One region of the Selenomonas oralis genome, then DNA from elsewhere that is predicted to be linked to it. Evidence: predicted binding sites of a transcription regulator. Region 1 holds the regulator's gene; the other holds the start of a gene.
The links. The regulator HrcA, encoded in region 1, represses chaperone genes, less so after heat shock. The targets are predictions, from matches to a motif close to TGTTAGCACTCNNNNNNNNNGAGTGCTAACA.
Positions count from the first base shown of each region.

Region 2: groES (co-chaperone GroES) is a predicted target of HrcA. The motif match lies at 1,858-1,888, and genes of this name have one in related genera.

Region 1 is NZ_CP194411.1:289,394-294,650, reverse strand. Features, by position in the region: gene ACRTGH_RS01515 (glycosyltransferase) at 1-1,592, shown strand, start outside; gene ACRTGH_RS01510 (YjfB family protein) at 1,701-1,883, shown strand; gene hrcA (heat-inducible transcriptional repressor HrcA) at 2,061-3,089, shown strand; gene grpE (nucleotide exchange factor GrpE) at 3,154-3,804, shown strand; gene dnaK (molecular chaperone DnaK) at 3,892-5,257, shown strand, end outside.
Region 2 is NZ_CP194411.1:2,047,448-2,052,704, reverse strand. Features, by position in the region: gene groL (chaperonin GroEL) at 1-1,487, opposite strand, end outside; gene groES (co-chaperone GroES) at 1,548-1,829, opposite strand; gene ACRTGH_RS09745 (exodeoxyribonuclease III) at 2,025-2,777, opposite strand; gene ACRTGH_RS09740 (undecaprenyl-diphosphate phosphatase) at 2,790-3,635, opposite strand; gene ACRTGH_RS09735 (hypothetical protein) at 3,848-4,087, opposite strand; gene lysS (lysine--tRNA ligase) at 4,249-5,257, opposite strand, start outside.

The DNA of each region.
Region 1 (5,257 bases):
TCGGCGTTTCCCTTGATGTGCGGCTCGTCGATGCGACAAAGAAGCTGCCGTTTCCCGATGATAGCTTTGATTTTGCCTTTCAGGCAGGGCTCTTGGAACATTTTCAAAAAGAGGAGCGCATCCGTTTGCTTGCTCTCTGGCGTCCCGTTTGCCGTACGATGGTTTCCATGATACCGAATGCGCACTCTCTTGCCTATCATGCAGGAAAATATCTGCTGGAAAAAGCGGGGGCTTGGCCGTGGGGCTTGGAGATGCCGCAGGACTCGCTGCTCGATGAATTTCTTTTGGCCGGCTATGGAAATGTGCGCGAAAGCACTTTGGACGCAATGCATGCGGTGCGTGCTTTTTTGCCGGAAGGGCATTATCTTCGCACGGCATTGGAACGATGGTTCACGGAAGAGCCGGAGGCAGGCATCATGGGACAAGGCTACCTGCTTCTGACTGTGGGCGATCATACAAGAGGCGATCAAGGGCATCCTGAGAATGAGGCAGCGCCGAAGATTTCTGTCGTCCTTCCTGTCTATAACGGCGAACGATATCTTCGCGAATCTCTTGACAGTGTGTTGGCACAGACCATGGAAGACTTTGAGCTCATCGTCGTGGACGACTGCTCTACGGATACGACGCCGGCGATTCTTGCAGAATATGCTGCACGCGACCCGCGCATCCACATCATCCGCAACAGAGAAAACCAGAGGCTGCCGCGATCTCTCAATATTGGCTTTGCCGAGGCGCGGGGAAAATATTTGACATGGACGTCGGATGATAATGTGTATCTACCGGAAGCTTTTATGCGTATGGCGGACTATCTCGACCGTTTTCCCGAAACGATGATGGTGAACGCTTCTCTGGATATGATGGATGAAGCAGGCAATGTGACGCATGATGAAAGCGATCGATTTGATGCGGATCCCGTGATGTCGTTTTACGACAATCGTATCGGAGCGTGCTTTCTCTATCGCAGAGAGGTTCCGGAAGAGATTGGCGGCTATGATCCGGAGATGTTTCTTATCGAGGATTACGAATACTGGATGCGCATCATGCTGCGTTATGGACGCATAGGGCATATCAAGGAGGTTCTCTATCATTACCGCGAACATGCGGGGAGTCTGACGACAACACGCAAAAACGAGGTCGCCAAACAGTCTTTCAAAGCGCGTTGCAAGCATTTGCGGGAGATTGTGCCGCGAATCATAGAAGATCGTGCTTTGACAGTGCTTTTTTTCTGCCATGGTTTTGTCGCACATGAATGGCAGGAAGAGCAAAAAGAGATCTTTTATGAATATCTGCCGGAACTTCGCAGGATTGCTTTTCTTGAGAGCCGGAAGCCGTTGATCATTTACGCCTATGACGAGCAGTATGCTCGTTTTGCCGTGCAGCAGAATGGGGGCAATGCAGCTTTTATCGCTGTGAAAGACATAGACGGCAAGGGCGAACAATGGGAGGGCGTTCCGTTGATCGCAGGCGAAGAATTGCGGCAGAAAAAGGAAACGTATGAAATTTTAGTGGCTTCCCATGTGGCGGATCTTTATGAAGCTTTGGAAGATCTGGGGAACTGGGGCGTGGAGAAGTGCGGCATCGTACTCGCATGAAGAAATCACGGATGATATGTGCGCACTGCAAGGTGTGGAAGATCGGGGTGAAACTTAAGCGTTTCGCCGAAGATCACGATAAAAGAAACAAAGGAAGGGGGCATGGGTATGGATATGAGCATTGCGGCGATGTCGGTTGATATGAGCCAGGCGCGCTACACGCAGCAGCTCGGCATTTCGGTCATGAAGATGGCGATGGATACGACCGAGGAGGCTGTCGGCGAGCTTCTTGAAGAATTGGGCGGAAGCCTTGACCCCACGCTGGGAAACAATATTGATATTGCGGTATAAGAAGGGGAGGCGCAGAGCCTCCTCTCTTTTCTTTTTCATAGAGCAAAACTTTTTTGCAAAGGTCAAAAAAACATGTTGACTTTTTGACCTTTGTCGTGTATATTTTAGTCATGGGTTAGCACTCAAGCGGATTGAGTGCTAACAGCATGGCTATGAATCTTGTTGGGGGGTGTGAAAATGCTTGATGAAAGGAAGCGGCGCATCCTGCAGGCGGTCATCGATGACTATATCTCGTCGGCAGAGCCGGTCGGCTCGCGTGCGGTTGCACGGCGGCACGACCTCGGCGTCAGTCCGGCGACAATCCGCAACGAGATGGCGGATCTTGAAGAGATGGGCTATCTGGAGCATTTGCACACGTCCTCCGGGCGCATCCCTTCCTCGAAGGGCTATCGTCTTTATGTGGACAATCTTCTTTCTCCTGCGCCGATCGGCGAGAGAGAAAAGGTGCTGATCGATCGCTGGTACAAGGCAAGGGTGAGGCGCATCGAGAGTGTGTTTCAGGAGACGGCGAAAGTTATTTCACGCGTCACGAGGAATCTCGCGCTTGTGCTTGCGCCGCAGCTTGCGCAGGTGTCCTTTCGCACACTGCAGTTTCTGCCCCTTGATGCCGAGCGGGTCATTGCCGTTCTCATGACGGATGCAGGCTTTGTGGAAAACCGTGTCTTAAAGATGCCGTCCGGTTCTGACTTTCATGATTTCCAGCGTATGGCGGAGATCATCAACCGATGTTTGACGGGCGAACGCCTGGCTTCGATCGGTTCTGCGGTCTTGAAGCGCATCCGCGCGGAAGTGATGGACGAATCGCTTTATCAGGCAGCGCTGGAACTGATTCATGAGGCGCTGGATGAGGAGAAAAAGGAGCAGCGGCTCTACCTCGGCGGTACGACGGAGATGCTGGAGCAGCCGGAATTCCACGACGTGGGGCGTGTGCGCTCGCTCCTCTCCCTACTGGAAGAGGAAGAGCTTGTGAAAGGAATCCTGCAAAAACAGGCGCGGGAGGGACTTGCCGTCACGATTGGACGTGAGAATGAGTACAGCGGCATACAGGACTGCAGCGTCATTACGGCGACGTATCATCTGGACGGCGAGCGTCTCGGCACGATTGCCGTTCTCGGCCCCACGCGCATGGAGTACGGCAAGGCTATGGCGCTTTTGGAGTATCTGAACTGCCATATAGCCAGGGTCGTCGAGCCTTTCCGCTGGTAGCGGCGCAATACAGGACGTGCTTTTCCGCCGGCAGCGGACGGGCATGGAATAAGAGGTGAAGGAAATGCCATCATTCATGAAGGATGAGATGAAGAAGAAGGACGAGGAAAAGCTCGAGGAAATGAAGCGGGAGATTGACGAGGCGGAAGCGGCGGAAGCTGGCGGAGAAAGCGATGATGAACCGGCTTTCGAGCCTGGAGAGGCAGAAACGGCCGAAGGGAATCCCGAGGATGCCGAGGCGGCCGAAGAGGCTGAAGGCGGGGAACTCAGCGGACGGGTTCAGCAGCTCGAAAATGAGCTGCAGGAGAAGGATGCCCAGATGCTCCGCCTGCGCGCGGATTTCGATAATTTCCGGCGCCGCTCCCAAAAGGAGCGTGAGGAGCTTGGCGATGTCGTCATACAAGGCATTATCACGGATCTTCTGCCGCTTCTGGACAATTTCGAGCGAGCTCTTTCCGCAGAAGTTCCCGATTTGGACAGCTTCCGCACAGGCGTTTCCATGATCTATAAGCAGATGCAGGAGCTGCTGGCAAAAAATGGGCTTGAGCCCATCGAGACGGAAGGGAGGAAATTCGATCCGAACTTTCATCAGGCCGTCATGCGCGTTCAGGATCCTGAAAAGGAGGACGACATGATTGAGCAGGAATTGCAAAGGGGCTATATGGTCAAGGGGCGTGTCGTGCGCCCGAGCATGGTGCAGGTCGTTTCGAATTAAGACAACAGAGGATTTATCCTTAGCATAGATTTTCAGGGAAGCATTGGATTTTTGGTGCTTTCCGCAAACAATAGGAGGAGTTTCATCATGGCAAAAGCAATCGGTATTGATCTGGGAACAACTAATTCCGTCGTTTCCGTTATGGAGGGCGGCAAGCCGGTCGTCATTACGAATCCGGAAGGCAGCCGCTTGACGCCGTCCGTCGTCGGTTTCACGAAGACGGGCGAGCGCCTCGTCGGCCAGCTGGCAAAACGCCAGGCCGTTTCGAATCCCGACCGCACGATCGCGTCGATTAAGCGCCACATGGGCGAGAAAGACTACAAGGTTTCGATCGACGGCAAGGATTATACGCCGCCGGAGATTTCGGCGATGGTGCTGCAGAAGCTCAAGGCGGATGCGGAAGCCTACCTCGGCGAGACGGTGACACAGGCGGTCATCACGGTGCCGGCGTACTTCAACGACAGCCAACGTCAGGCGACGAAGGACGCGGGAAAGATCGCGGGCCTCGATGTGCTGCGCATCGTCAACGAGCCGACGGCGGCATCTTTGGCATACGGCGTCGACAAGGGCGGTGAGCATACGGTTCTCGTCTTTGACCTCGGCGGCGGTACGTTCGACGTTTCGATTCTCGAGCTCAGTGAGGGCATGGTCGAGGTCAAGGCGACGAGCGGCGACACGCACCTCGGCGGCGATGATTTTGACCACGCCGTCATGAACTGGATGGTCGCGGAGTTCAAGAAGGAAAACGGCATCGATCTCTCTGCCGACAAGATGAGCGCACAGCGCCTCCTCGAAGCGGCGGAAAAGGCAAAGATCGAGCTTTCGAGCATGATGGAAACGCCGATCAACCTGCCGTTCATCACGGCGGATGCTACGGGGCCGAAGCATCTCGATCTGAAGCTCACGCGCGCCAAGTTCGACGAGCTCACGCATGACCTCGTCGAGCGCACGATGGGACCGACGCGTCAGGCTATGTCGGATGCGGGTCTTTCGCCTTCGGACATCGACAAGGTGCTGCTTGTCGGCGGATCCTCGCGCATTCCTGCCGTGCAGGAAGCCATCAAGGGCTATTTCGGCAAGGAGCCGGACCGCAGCGTGAATCCGGATGAGTGCGTTTCCATCGGTGCGGCGATCCAGGCAGGCATCATCGTCGGCGAGGTCAAGGACATGCTGCTCCTCGACGTCACGCCGCTCTCCCTGGGCATCGAGACCTTGGGCGGCGTTTCGACGAAGCTCATCGAGCGCAACACGACGATTCCTGTCAGGAAGAGCCAGGTCTTCTCGACGGCAGCGGACAACCAGCCGTCTGTCGACATCCACGTCCTGCAGGGCGAGCGTGAGATGGCTGCGGGCAACAAGACGCTCGGCCGTTTCGAGCTTTCCGATATTCCTCCTGCGCCGCGCGGCGTTCCGCGCATCGAGGTCGCCTTTGACATCGACGCGAACGGCATCG
Region 2 (5,257 bases), 840 kb from region 1:
ACCTTGGCCGGATCAACGATACCGGCGCTGATCATGTCAACATACTCGCCGTTCAAGGCGTTGAAGCCCGTGCCATTGGCCGCCTTCTTGACATTCTCGACGACAACAGCGCCTTCAAGACCGGCGTTGTCTGCGATCTGGCGAACAGGCTCTTCAATCGCACGCTTCACGATGTTGATGCCCGTCTGAACATCGCCATCGGCGCTGATGCTGTCAAGCGCAGACAGGATGTCGACAAACGTCGTACCGCCGCCGGCAACAATGCCTTCTTCCACAGCAGCGCGAGTAGCATTCAAAGCATCCTCGATGCGAAGCTTCTTATCCTTCATTTCGACTTCAGTCGCAGCGCCGATCTCAATGACAGCAACGCCGCCTGCAAGCTTTGCAAGACGTTCCTGCAGCTTCTCCTTGTCGAAATCCGAAGTCGTCTCGGCAATCTGCTTCTTGATCTGCTCAACACGGGCATTGATCGCCGCCTTGTCGCCGGAACCGTCGACAATCGTCGTCTCCTCCTTCGAGGCACGAACCTGGCGAGCCTGACCAAGATCTTCGATATCCACGCTGTCAAGCTTGCGGCCGACTTCTTCCGAGATGACCGTGCCGCCCGTCAGGATTGCGATATCCTCAAGCATGGCCTTACGGCGATCGCCGAAGCCCGGAGCCTTGACCGCAAGAGCCTTGAACGTGCCGCGCAGCTTATTGACAACGAGCGTAGCAAGAGCCTCGCCGTCAAGATCCTCAGAGATGATCATGAGCTCCTTGCCCTGCTTGACGACCTTTTCAAGAATCGGCAGGATATCGGCAATCGCCGAAATCTTGCGGTCCGTAATCAGGATGTACGGATTCTCCAGAACGGCTTCCATCTTATCCGTATCCGTAACCATGTAAGGAGAGATATAACCGCGGTCAAACTGCATGCCTTCAACAACGGAGAGGTTCGTGTCCATGGACTTCGATTCCTCAACCGTGATGACGCCGTCCTTGCCGACCTTCTCCATGGCCTCGGCAATAAGCTCGCCAACCTCTTCATCGCCGGAGGAAATCGCAGCGACCTGTGCAATCGCCTCCTTGCCCTCAACCTTCTTCGAGTTGTTCTTGATCTCCTCGACAAGCTTCTTGACCGCCTGCTCGATGCCCTTCTTCAAAATCATCGGGTTCGCGCCTGCAGCAACATTGCGCATGCCTTCATGAATCATGGCCTGTGCGAGAAGCGTCGCCGTCGTCGTACCGTCACCCGCAATGTCGTTCGTCTTCGTCGCGACTTCCTTCACGAGCTGTGCGCCCATATTCTCAAACGGATCTTCGAGTTCAATGTCCTTTGCAATCGTCACGCCGTCATTCGTAATCGTCGGTGCACCGAATTTCTTGTCAAGAACGACATTGCGGCCCTTGGGGCCAAGCGTAACCTTTACGGCATTCGCCAAAGCGTCAACGCCCTTGCCCAGAGCACGGCGCGCTTCTTCATTGAACAAAACCTGCTTTGCCATTATAAAAAACCTCCAAACACATCTATATCATCGAATCGGTATTTTTCCCGCGGCGCATCCTTAGAGAATCGCGAGGATATCACTCTCACGGACAATCAGATAATCCTGCTCATCCACCTTGACCTCAGAACCCGAATACTTCGAGAAGATGACATTGTCGCCGGTCTTTACTTCCATCGGAGCACGCTGCCCATTGTCGAGGAGCTTGCCCGTCCCCACTGCGACAACCTCACCCTTCTGCGGCTTTTCTTTAGCCGTATCCGGCAGCACGATGCCGCTTGCCGTCTTCATATCGCCTTCCGAAACCTTGATGACAACTCTGTCGCCCAATGGCTTAATCATTTTTATCTTCCTCCCAATAAAAAGCTCTTGTTAGCACTCGCATTGCTTGAGTGCTAATCACAGTTCTTATATTACTCAGTTTCGAAAGAATAGTCAAGAACTTTTTTTGATTTTTTGACCTTTTATATAAAAAATCGCGCTGCATCTGGAAAAATACACTCTCCGGATACAGCGCGGGCAAGATTTCCCACACATTTATTTCAGTTCAAGCCCCACAGGACAATGATCGCTGCCGAAAATCTCATTGTGGATCGTCGCCTCTTTGATCTTAGGTGCGAGGCGGTCAGATACAAGAAAATAGTCAATACGCCAGCCTGCGTTCGTCTCTCGCGCTTTTCTCAGATAGGACCACCATGTGTAGATTCCCGTCTTATCCGGATAAAGCGCACGGAAAGTGTCCGTAAAGCCTGCTTCGAGAAGCTCCGTCATCTTTTCACGCTCCTCGTCGGTGAAGCCCGCATTCTTGCGGTTTGTCTTGGGATTCTTGAGGTCGATTTCCGTATGCGCCACGTTGAGGTCGCCGCAGACGACAACGGGTTTCTTGGCATCCAGAGCCAAGAGATAAGCGCGAAACGCCTCTTCCCACGTCATGCGGTAAGCAAGCCGCTCAAGACCGCGCTGTGAATTTGGCGTGTAGACCGTCACGAAGTAAAGCTCATCGAACTCAAGCGTAATGACGCGTCCCTCGTGATCATGTTCGTCAATGCCGATGCCGCAGCTGACAGAAAGCGGCTCAATGCGGCTGAAGACAGCAGTGCCTGAATAGCCTTTTTTCTCTGCGCTGTTCCAATACTGCTTATAGCCCGTGAGCTCCAAAATCGCCTGCTCGGGCTGCATCTTCGTCTCCTGCACGCCGAAAACGTCGGCATCGAGTTCCTTAAAGGACTGCATGAATCCCTTTCCAAGGCACGCGCGCAGTCCGTTGACATTCCAGGATACAAAACGCATGATTGTTCCCCCTTAGCCCTGCACCGGATCACCGACGAAAAAGAGATAGAGCACGACGAGAAGACCAAGTGCAATGCGGTACCAGCCGAAAGCCTTGAAATCGTTATTCTTGATATATCGCAGCAGAAATTTTATCGAGAGAATCGAAACGACAAAGGCTGTCGCCATCCCCACCACAAGAATCAAAATCTCGCTTCCCGTATAATGCCAGCCAAACTTGAAGAGCTTCAGGAAACTCGCACCAAACATGATCGGGATTGCCAGAAAGAACGTGAACTCCGCCGCAACATAACGCGACGTACCGAAAAGAATGCCGCCAAGGATCGTCGCCCCTGAGCGCGAAGTACCCGGCACAAGAGACAGCACTTGGAAGAGCCCGATAATGAATGCGGTCTTGTAATCAAGATCTTCGATCTCACGGATGCGCGGCGAACGCCGCTTGTTGTAAGTTTCAACAAGAATGAACATCATGCCGTAAAAAATCAAAGTCGCCGCGACAACAGGCGCTGTCATAAAATGTTCTTCCATATATTTATTGAACAGAAGCCCTATGACGCCTGCCGGAATACAAGCGAGAATGACCTTGTACCAAAGGCGCCAAGTATCCCTCTTTTCCCAACGCGCTTTCCAGCTGGAAAAGGGGTTAAGCTTCTCGAAATTCAGTACGACAACAGCAAGAATTGCACCAAGCTGAATAACGACGAGGAACATATCCATGAATTGTTTCGACACATCCAGCTTGATAAACTCATCGACAAGAATCATATGCCCCGTGCTGCTGATTGGCAGCCATTCTGTCAGCCCTTCCACAATACCCAGAATAACAGTTTTCAAAAGCTCTACAATACTTAAATCCACGAGACATCCTCCTAAAATCTTCCTACGATGATTGAATAAACTCATTATAGCACAGTTGTCAGATGGACGAAACAAAAAGAACGACCTGCTCCGCTTCGCCACACCGGAATATTGCGTCCAACGATAAACCGCAGCCGAAAAAGAAAAAAGCGGACGGCCCGCCCATTTCGGGAACCCGTCCGCCTCTCCTAAAAAACTCGAAATACAGACTTTTAACGATTGATATGATGCGTACCAATCTCATCGATAACCGCTTTTTCCTTCTTGCCGAGCACCCAGCCAAGCAATTTGATCTCAGCATAAAGTTCCATGCGCTGCTCACGATGGTCGCCTTGCGCCTGCATCAATTCATTATACTTTTTGATCTTCACTTCATACTGTGCCTTCACCTCTGCTTGGGAGCGCATCCTGGCCGGACGCGCCTGGCCCTCCATCATATCGTTCATACCCATGGAACATCCTTCTTTCCTTTTATTCATCCCCGGGGAAAGACCACACCCCAAAGAGCATATCCATTTATTTTAGCAATTCGTCAAAGAGAGCGAAAATCCTTCCTTTATAGAGGCAATACAGCAACGCCCCGCAAAACTGCGGGGCGTTTTAGTCGTCTCCTTTACTCTTCCGTTGCCGCTCCGTCGCGCGTCGCCTCCGGGCGCATATGTGGGAAGAAAAGCACGTCGCGGATCGAAGGACTGTCCGTCAAGAGCATCACAAGGCGATCAACGCCGATGCCCAGACCTCCTGTCGGCGGCAGGCCGTACTCCATCGCCGTAATATAGTCGCGATCCATCGGGTGCGCCTCATCGTCGCCCGCTTCCCTCTGCTTCACTTGATCAAGGAAACGCTGTTCCTGGTCAATCGGATCGTTGAGTTCGGTGAAGCCATTTGCCAGTTCACGACCATAGACGTAAAACTCGAAACGATCCGTAATCAGCGGATTCTCGGGATTGCGCTTCGCCAAAGGCGAAATTTCTGTCGGATGCCCCGTAATAAACGTCGGCTGTATCAGGGAATCCTCAACCTTCGCCTCGAAAGCTTCATTGAGGATTCCGCCGATGCCGTGCTGCGGCTCATAAGAGACCCCGATCGTATCCGCCATAGCACGTGCTTCCTCAACCGTCTTGGCACTCAGAAAATCCTGCCCCGTCGCTTCCTTCACCGCATCGTTCATGCTGATGCGCTTGATCTTCGCGAGATCGATTTCCGTATCCTCGTAACGGATAACCGTTGTTCCGAGCACATCCATCGCCGCCTGGCAGCAGATGCCCTCTGTCACATCCATGAGGTCGTTGTAATCCGCATACGCCTGATAAATCTCAATGGAGGTAAACTCCGGGTTGTGGCGCACATCGATGCCTTCATTGCGAAAAACACGGCCAAGCTCGTAAACACGCTCGAGACCGCCTACGATGAGACGCTTCAAATTCAACTCCGTCGCAATGCGCAAATACAGCTCCATATTGAGTGCATTGTGGTACGTTACAAAGGGCTTTGCAGCCGCACCGCCCGCAATCGTCGACATCACCGGAGTTTCCACCTCAAGGAAACCGCGTTCATCAAGATAGCGGCGGATAGCCTGGATGATCTTCGTACGGGCGACAAAAGTATTCTTAACCTCCGGA